4 regions of the Agrobacterium sp. 22-214-1 genome follow, and region 1 is predicted to be linked to each of the others. Evidence: predicted binding sites of a transcription regulator. Region 1 holds the regulator's gene; each other region holds the start of a gene.
What was found. Region 1 encodes LexA, which represses DNA repair genes until DNA is damaged. Its sites were predicted from a motif close to TGTTCNNNNTGTGTTCNG; they were not measured.

Region 1 (2,201 bases):
GGAGCGAACATCGCTATTACGACTGGAAAAGCGGCCGTTTCGATCACGACGTGCCTGATGCCGTCATGCGGTTGCTGGCGGCATCACAATAAAGTGCCGCCAGCATGGGTCGTCAGGCCTTGATGCGCAGATCCGCCGTCAATTCGCCGATCCCGCTAATTTCCTCTTCATGCGCCGCGTCGCGCCAGACTTCCTTCAGCCCGGCCTCGTACCATTCGCGCATGGCGGGAAGGGTGAGCAGCCGGTCGCAATAGGCTCTCGCCGCGGGCGAAAGTTCCGCGCCATAAGTCTGGAAACGAAATGCCACCGGGCAGAAGAAGGCATCGACCGCCGTGAATTTCTGGCCGGCAAGAAAAGGCCCGCCGAATTTCGCGAGTCCTTCGCTCCACAGCGTATCGATGCGCTTTATATCGGCCGCAAGCCCGGTATCGCCACCCTTCGGTTTTACGCGAATGCCGACCGACATCGGGTAGAGATTGCGCAGCGAGGAAAAGCCCGCATGCATTTCGCTCGCCGCGGAACGTGACCAGGCCCGTGCCTGCTTGTCGCTCGCCCAGACGCCCTGGTGTCTTTCCGCCAGATATTCGGCGATCGACAGCGTTTCCCAAATTGTCACGCCCTCATCGACAAGGCAGGGCACCTTGCCGGTCGGCGAGAAGGTGGAGAAGGAAACGCCTTCGCCGAAGGGAACGAGTTTTTCATCGAAGGCGATGCCGAGCGTGCGCATCAACACCCACGGCCGCAGCGACCATGAGGAATAGTTCTTGTTGGCGATATAAAGATCATACATGACGTGTTTCCCCGATATGACGCGCATTTCTATACCGGCGGATGGCCCTTGGAATATTGCAAATAATCCATGGCTCCCATAAGCCGCGTTGATGAATGGCAAGGTGAGGGCAGGGAGAAGGAGGCATATCTACCTCACCGCCCGGAGATGAGGGCGAAACACACCCTCTCTTTACTTCCGCAGAGCCGCTCTGTTCCAGAGAACAAGCCAAGATGCCTCAAAGGGAGCGCCATCGTCTCGATGACGCCCTTAGCGAAAAAAGCGGGCTGCCAATTAATGGTAGCGGCGGATCAGCCCAACCAGCTTGCCCTGGATTTTCACCCGATCCGGCCCGAAAATACGGGTCTCATAGGCGGGGTTGGCGGCTTCCAGTGCGATGGAGGCTCCCTTGCGGCGGAAACGCTTCAGGGTCGCTTCTTCATCATCCACCAGTGCTACGACGATATCGCCAGGATTGGCCGTGTTGCCGTTGCGGATTATGACGGTATCGCCATCAAAAATGCCGGCTTCGATCATCGAGTCGCCCTTGACCTCAAGAGCGTAATGTTCGCCCGAGCCGAGCATGTCGACCGGCACGGCCACATCATGGGTGTTGTTCTGGATGGCGGAAATCGGCACACCGGCGGCGATACGGCCCATGACCGGCACGGTGACTGCACCGCCGAGATCATTGGCCGGCGCCTTGGGGGCAGGGGCCGGCTCCGGCGTCTTTGGCTTGCCGAGGCTGCCTTCGATGACGCTCGGCGAGAAGCCGCGCTGCGGCCTTGCACCCGGCGCATAGGCCTCAGGTAATTTGATCACTTCCAGCGCGCGCGCCCTGTTAGGTAGCCGGCGAATGAAGCCGCGCTCCTCGAGTGCGGTGATCAGCCGGTGGATGCCGGATTTGGAGGCAAGATCGAGTGCGTCCTTCATTTCATCGAAGGAGGGCGGCACGCCGGACTCTTTCATTCTTTCATGAATGAAGAGAAGCAATTCCTGCTGTTTGCGCGTGAGCATGAGGAAAACACCCTTGAGAATCGTCGTTGAAGTCGCGAAACAAATACAGAACGAACACTATATGTTCCATATGTGTTCCGCAATCCCCTAAAATTTCGTGAAGGGTGCATCGCAGATCGTGATTTGATCGTCGAAACCATGAACAAAGCAGATTTAACGACGTAGGCGGCACGTCTTGAATACTAAAACCACCGACCGGATAGACCCGGCCGGTGGTTTCTGGCTGCCGATTTGCTACGGGCCGAACGTCAGTAGATCGTGAGCGCAGGAATGAAGCTGACTGCGATGAGAAGCAGCATCGCCATGGTGAAGAACGGCCACAATTCCCTCGTCGTCGCGCCGAGCGGCGCTCTGGCTATGGAGGACGAGATGAAGAGCGTGGTGCCGATCGGTGGCGTATAGAGCCCGATACCGA
Region 2 (2,201 bases), 510 kb from region 1:
GTCCATCACTTCCACCCCGAAGGATGGCTATATTGCAAAATCACTGGCTTTTATCGTCCGCACCCGGCCCTGTCCAGCCATGGAGGCCCGCGAAGGCGCGCCGACAAACAAAAAGGGCCATGCGAGGCAAATCGCACGGCCTTTTTGTTATGCCAATTCATATCCAGCGCAGCAGCCGGGCGGAAAACACCCCGCGGCATAACCCAAATCAGCCGTCGTCACCGTCGCTGTCACCGGCTTCCGGGCCGCCATTCTGCAGGAAACGGTCTGCGATCAAGCCGGCATTCTGGCGCAGCGCCAGTTCGATCTCATTGGCCGTTTCCGGATTGTCGCGGAGGAATATCTTGGCGTTTTCACGCCCCTGCCCCAGACGCTGGCTGTTATAGGAGAACCATGCACCGGACTTCTCGACAATGCCAGCCTTCACGCCAAGATCGACAAGCTCACCGGTCTTGGAAACGCCTTCGCCATACATGATGTCGAATTCCACCTGCTTGAAGGGCGGCGCCATCTTGTTCTTGACGACCTTCACACGCGTCTGGTTGCCGACAACCTCTTCGCGCTCCTTGACGGAGCCGATGCGGCGAATGTCGAGACGAACGGACGCATAGAACTTCAGAGCGTTACCGCCCGTCGTCGTTTCCGGCGAACCGAACATGACGCCGATCTTCATGCGGATCTGGTTGATGAAGATCACCATGCACTTCGACTTGGAGATCGAAGCCGTCAGCTTGCGCAGCGCCTGGCTCATCAAACGCGCTTGAAGACCCGGCAGGCTGTCGCCCATTTCGCCTTCGATTTCGGCCCGCGGCGTCAGCGCCGCAACGGAGTCGACGACCAGCACGTCAACCGCGCCGGAACGCACCAGCGTATCGGTGATTTCCAGCGCCTGTTCGCCCGTGTCGGGCTGCGAGATCAAAAGGCCCTGCAAATCCACACCGAGCTTGCGGGCATAGACCGGATCGAGCGCATGTTCGGCGTCCACGAAGGCGCAGATGCCGCCCTTCTTCTGCGCTTCGGCAATGGTCTGCAATGCCAGCGTCGTTTTACCGGAGCTTTCCGGGCCATAAATTTCAATGATGCGCCCCTTCGGCAGACCGCCGATGCCGAGCGCGATATCCAGGCTGAGCGAACCCGTCGAAACGGTCTCCACTTCAACCACGTTTTCATTGGAACCGAGCTTCATGATCGATCCCTTGCCGAACGACCGTTCGATCTGGGAGAGCGCCGCTTCCAGTGCCTTGCTTTTATCCACCGATTTATCCTCTACGAGACGCAAAGAATTTTGTGCCATCCGAACCACCTTTAGGTTATTGAAGCCGCACAGGCAATGAAGCAGTATGGAAACGGTATGTACTCTATTTGTTCTCATTTCGCAAGGCTAAGCCAGCATATTGAAAACAAATAGCGATAAGTCGTTTGTTCTGCTTTCGTTTTTCCGTGCCCGGCCCATGGCCGCAAACCGGATGCGAGGTCAGGAAGACGTCAGTTTAGGCCGAATCGTCCGGTCTTTCCATCCGCCAAAGAGGGAAACGCAAGCGTGAAGAAAATACTCGTTCTGGGCGGCGCGCATATCGACAGGCGCGGCATGATCGAGACTGAGACGGCGCCCGGCGCGAGCAACCCGGGTTCCTGGATGGAAGAGGCCGGTGGCGGCGGTTTCAACGCCGCGCGCAATCTTTCCCGCCTCGGTTTTCAGGTCCGCATCATCGCCCCGCGCGGCGGCGACGCGACCGGTGAGGCGGTGGCGGAGGCCGCACGGCAGGCGGGCGTGGAAGACACGCCCTTCACCTTCCTGGACCGCCGCACGCCAAGCTACACCGCCATTCTGGAGCGTGACGGCAACCTCGTCATCGCGCTGGCCGATATGGACCTTTATAAGCTCTTCACCCCGCGCCGCCTCAAGATACGCGCCGTGCGCGAGGCGATCACGGCGAGCGACATCCTGCTCTGCGACGCCAATCTGCCGGAAGACACGCTGACGGCGCTCGGCCTCGTCGCCCGCGCCTGCGAGAAACCGCTGGCGGCCATCGCCATATCCCCCGCCAAGGCGGTGAAGCTGAAAGCGGCGCTCGGCGATATCGACATCCTTTTCATGAACGAGGCGGAAGCCCGCGCGCTGACCGGCGAAACGACGGCCAATGTCCGCGACTGGCCCGACATCCTGCGCAAGGCCGGGCTTGCCGGCGGTGTCGTTACCC
Region 3 (2,201 bases), on a different contig from region 1:
GCTTGATGACCTTGGCGCCCGGGAAATCCTTGTCGAAGCGGAGGATATTGTCCACTTCCGCGCCGCGCCAGCCATAGATCGACTGGTCGTCGTCGCCGACGCAACAGACATTCTGCGGTTCACCCTTGGCGCGCTGGGCAAGCAGCCTCAGCCACATATATTGCGCCGTATTGGTGTCCTGATATTCGTCCACCAGAATGTAACGGAACTTCTGGTGATACTCCTTCAGAATATCTGTGTGGCGGCGGAAGATGCTGATCGGATGCATCAGAAGGTCGCCGAAATCGCAGGCGTTCAGCGTTTTCAGGCGGTTCTGATAGGCGGTGTAAAGTTCGCGGCCCTTGCCGTTGGCGAAGGCGCGGCTGTCGCCCTCCGGAATATCCGGCGGCGTCAGGCCCTTGTTTTTCCAGCCGTCGATCATGCCGGCGAACTGCTTTGCCGGCCAGCGTTTGTCGTCCAGACCTTCGGCCTGAATGAGCTGCTTGATCAGTCGCACGACATCATCGGTATCGAGAATGGTGAAGTCCGATTTCAGGCCGACGAGTTCCGCATGGCGGCGCAAAAGCTTGACGCCGATGGAGTGGAAGGTGCCGAGCCAGGGCATGCCCTCGACAGCGCCGCCGACGAGAACGCCGATACGTTCCTTCATCTCGCGGGCAGCCTTGTTGGTAAAGGTCACGGCAAGAATCTGGCTTGGATAGGCGCGGCCGGTGGCCAGAATATGGGCGATGCGGGTCGTCAGAACGCGGGTCTTGCCGGTGCCGGCGCCGGCAAGGACGAGAACGGGTCCGTCAAGCGTTTCCACGGCATCGCGCTGTTCCGGGTTGAGGCCGGAAAGATAATCGGGCGCAGCACGCGTCTGATCGCGCGCCGCCATGGCGCGGGCGGCAATGCCAAGCCCGCCGCCGCTTTCCGCACCGGCATTGTTCGTTGCCCTGCGCGGTGCGGCGGGTTCCTCATCGAAGAACGGCATATCGTCAAAACTGTTGCTCATGCGGCCCAATGTAGTGATTCGGGATATAAAGGCCAGAACCGTGTTCTGCTTTTATTCCGGTATCAACCGTCAAAACGCCCATTCAAAGGCATTTTTTCTTTTCATGTCTGCCTGTCGGCGTCGAAAGCGGCGTCAACGGGCACTTGCAGCGCCACCGCAAGCTGGTTGGTCTTGGCGGCAAGCGCGATGACGCGCAGCAAATCGGCATGTTGTTCGGTGGTCATGCCTTTGGCTTTGGCGGCTGCCGTGTGGGAATGGGCGCAATAGGAGCAGCCATTGGTGACGGAAACGGCGATATAGAGCATTTCCTTCACCACGGGATCGAGCGCGGAAGGTGTCGCCATCACCGCCTTCACCTCACTCCATGTCTTTTCAAGCAGATCGGCATCGAAGGCGAGGTAGAGCCACATATTGTTGATGAAATCCGATTTGCGGGTGGCGCGGATATCATCGAACACCGCCTTGACGCGCGGATCGGTTTCCGGGTTTTCGGTCTTCGTCACGGTGCTCATCGCTTCCTCCGGTTATGACGTCTCGGGGGCAGATTAGCCCAATGGCGGATATTTGCGACAGGAATGCACAGATGGATTGCGGATTTACTGCGCTGGGCGGCATTTGCGCCCAAATTACAATTACGTAAGGAACGGATTTGTGCGTTGCCTTGCCTTGGCCAAGCAGGAATACTGCATCTGTCCCGGAACGTGTCGTTTTTGGGAACATGTCGTGCTGCGCGGATCAACCGGAGAAATATATGCGGGTCTGGAAACAGGTGGGTGTCAGTGTTGCCGTGGTGGGAGCCGGGCTCTGTCTCTGGGGCTTCTATTCGCCCGAAGCCCGCAATGTGCTCGCCGCGATAGGGCTTGGCAAAACGCCTGCCGGGGCGATTGAAGTCGCCGCATCCGGCGGCCCGGCAGCCGGTGCGTCCACAGGCCAGAATGCCGGCGGTGCGCGCCGCAACGGCAACGCCACACTGGTGGTGACGGCCCCGGTGAAGAAAGGCACGGTTAATGACCGGCTGAACGCCATCGGTAATGGCGAGGCGATCCAGTCGGTTGTCGTCATGCCGCAGGCTTCCGGCACGCTTTCCGAAATTCGCACGTCGTCCGGCGCACGTGTCGTGAAGGGCCAGGTGCTGGCGCGGCTCGACGATGAAGAGCAGGTGATCGAGCGCGACAAGGCGCAGGTGGCGCTGCGCAGCGCCGTTGAA
Region 4 (2,201 bases), 640 kb from region 1:
GTGGCCGAGGAAGCAATTATACCTCCCGCCACCCATCCAGATAGTTCACACTCTCCACCCCGGTAAACTTCGCCAGCCTCACCAGTTCCGCGTCGAGCTTCTCCAGCCGACCGGCCGAAGCACGCACGCCCGGCTCCAGCCACAGGCGGCGCACATCCAGCGTGCCGCGCTTGCGATCCGCCTTCATGTCGATGCGGCCGATCAGCCTGTCACCCTCCAGAAGCGGGAAGACGTAATAGCCATATTGCCGTTTCGGCTCGGGCACGAAGACCTCGATGCGGTAATAGAAGCCGAACAGCCGCTCCGTGCGGTTTCGGTCGCGCAGCAGCGGGTCGAAGGGGCTGAGGACACGGACGCGGGCGGAGGGTTCCGGTACATCCGTCAGGTCGGCGGTGAAATCGGCAAAGGCAAAAGACGGGCGGGCATTGTCCCCATCGCTGGAGAGAAGCGAGACCTCGCAGAGTTCATCGCGATGGCTTTTGACCCAGTCCCTCGCCTCCTGCGGGGTGACGAGATCGAAAAAGGCAGCGATTTCGCCATGGGTGGCGAAACCCAGACGCTTCAGCGCCTCGCGGCAGGCCCAGTCGACAAATTCAGCGTGCTCCACCTCGGTTTCGTGATGCTCGCCGGGAATCACCCGTTCGGCGAGATCATAGACCTTCTGGAAATTGACGCGGCCGGCAATCGCGAGCTTGCCGGTGTGCCAGAGATATTCAAGTGCGGTCTTGGAGGGATGCCAGTTCCACCAGCCGCCGGACTGGTGCCCCTCCTCCTTCAGCTCCCGCGCCAGAACCGGACCGGTGGCGGCAATCCGCTCCAGCGTTTCGCCGAAAGCCGCATCGAAACCCTCGCCGTGCCATTTGCGCCACCGCTCCTGAATAATCGGCTCGCGGCGGCGGAAACGATGTTTCCAATAGGGATAAAACTCCGTCGGCAGGATGGAGGCGTCATGCGTCCAGTGCTCGAAAAGCGCCCGGTCCTTTTCCAAAAGCGTGGTCAGGTGGCCGCGCCTGTAGGTCTGATTGCGGGAGAAGATAATCTGGTGGTGGGCGCGCTCCACCGTGCCGATGCTGTCCACCTGCACGAAACCGATATCGGTGATGAGCTGCAGCAGGTCGCTCTTGGAAAGAGCCTTGCCGGGCGGAGAGGAAAGCCCCTGCCGCGCCAGAAAAATCCGCCTTGCCGCTTCATTCGAAACCTTGATCGCCATGGCACAGAAGGTAGAACGGCTTTTTCAGGATTGCAATGTTCTTTTTTTGTTCCTTGTTTCACTTCTGTTGATGACGGGGTATAGAACCGGAAAACGAGCGCGAGGATGTAAGCTTGGAAATCCGTTTTAACGCCGCCGGCTTCGCTTTCGAGGGCCGGCAGGCCCTGCAGCCGCTGTCTGTGACATTGACGGAACGGCGTATCGGCGTGATCGGCCTCAATGGTTCCGGCAAGACCACCTTTGCCCGGCTGATCAACGGGCTGAACAAACCGAGCGAAGGCAAGGTTTCGGTAAACGGTCTCGACACCGTAAACGAGGCCAAGGCGGTCTTGCAGGCGGTCGGCTTCATCTTCCAGAATCCGCAGAACCAGATCATCCTGCCGATCGTGCGCGACGATGTCGCCTTCGGTCTCAAGCGGCTCGGCCTCGGCAGGGCGGAAACAGACGCCAGGGTCAAAGCCGTCCTTGCCCGGCTCGGCATCGCTCACCTGGAAGAGCGACGTGCGCACGAAATCTCGGGCGGCGAATTGCAGCTGGCGGCGCTGGCGGCGCTTCTGGTCACCGAACCGCAAATCCTCATTCTCGATGAGCCGACCAACCAGCTCGATCTCAAAAACCGAGCCACCGTGGAAAAGACCATGGCGGCGCTGTCGCAGGCGCTGATCGTCATCACCCACGATCTGCCGCTGGTTGCGGGTTTCGACCGGGTGCTGGTTTTCCATGAAGGCGCGCTGGTGGCCGACGCCGCCCCCGAAGAAGCGGTGGCGCGCTATCTGGAGGTGGCATCGCGATGAAATCGCTGCATGTCGAAGGCACCGGCTGGCTCTACCGCGTCTCGCCGCGCCTCAAACTCCTGGCGCTCATGGGTTTCAGCATCGCATTGTTCCTCACCCGCGATCTGCTGGTTCTCGCAGGCGCGACGGTTCTGGCCGCCCTTATTCTGGGCGCTACGCGGCTGCCCTTCAAGGATATCGGCCTGCGGCTGCGGCCG

Region 2: recA (recombinase RecA) is a predicted target of LexA. The motif match lies at 1,353-1,370, and genes of this name have one in related genera.
Region 3: ACQZ5G_RS13340 (ATP-dependent helicase) is a predicted target of LexA. The motif match lies at 1,036-1,053, and genes of this name have one in related genera.
Region 4: ACQZ5G_RS06280 (energy-coupling factor ABC transporter ATP-binding protein) is a predicted target of LexA. The motif match lies at 1,247-1,264, and genes of this name have one in related genera.

The regions. Positions count from the first base shown of each region.
Region 1 is NZ_JBNWCK010000001.1:596,680-598,880, reverse strand. Features, by position in the region: gene ACQZ5G_RS03060 (ComEC/Rec2 family competence protein) at 1-92, shown strand, start outside; gene ACQZ5G_RS03055 (glutathione S-transferase family protein) at 113-790, opposite strand; gene lexA (transcriptional repressor LexA) at 1,064-1,786, opposite strand; gene ACQZ5G_RS03045 (TRAP transporter large permease subunit) at 2,035-2,201, opposite strand, start outside.
Region 2 is NZ_JBNWCK010000001.1:81,875-84,075, reverse strand. Features, by position in the region: gene recA (recombinase RecA) at 209-1,294, opposite strand; gene ACQZ5G_RS00445 (carbohydrate kinase family protein) at 1,541-2,201, shown strand, end outside.
Region 3 is NZ_JBNWCK010000003.1:67,934-70,134, reverse strand. Features, by position in the region: gene ACQZ5G_RS13340 (ATP-dependent helicase) at 1-994, opposite strand, end outside; gene ACQZ5G_RS13335 (carboxymuconolactone decarboxylase family protein) at 1,096-1,506, opposite strand; gene ACQZ5G_RS13330 (efflux RND transporter periplasmic adaptor subunit) at 1,746-2,201, shown strand, end outside.
Region 4 is NZ_JBNWCK010000001.1:1,233,318-1,235,518, forward strand. Features, by position in the region: gene ACQZ5G_RS06275 (winged helix-turn-helix domain-containing protein) at 17-1,210, opposite strand; gene ACQZ5G_RS06280 (energy-coupling factor ABC transporter ATP-binding protein) at 1,324-2,004, shown strand; gene ACQZ5G_RS06285 (energy-coupling factor transporter transmembrane component T family protein) at 2,001-2,201, shown strand, end outside.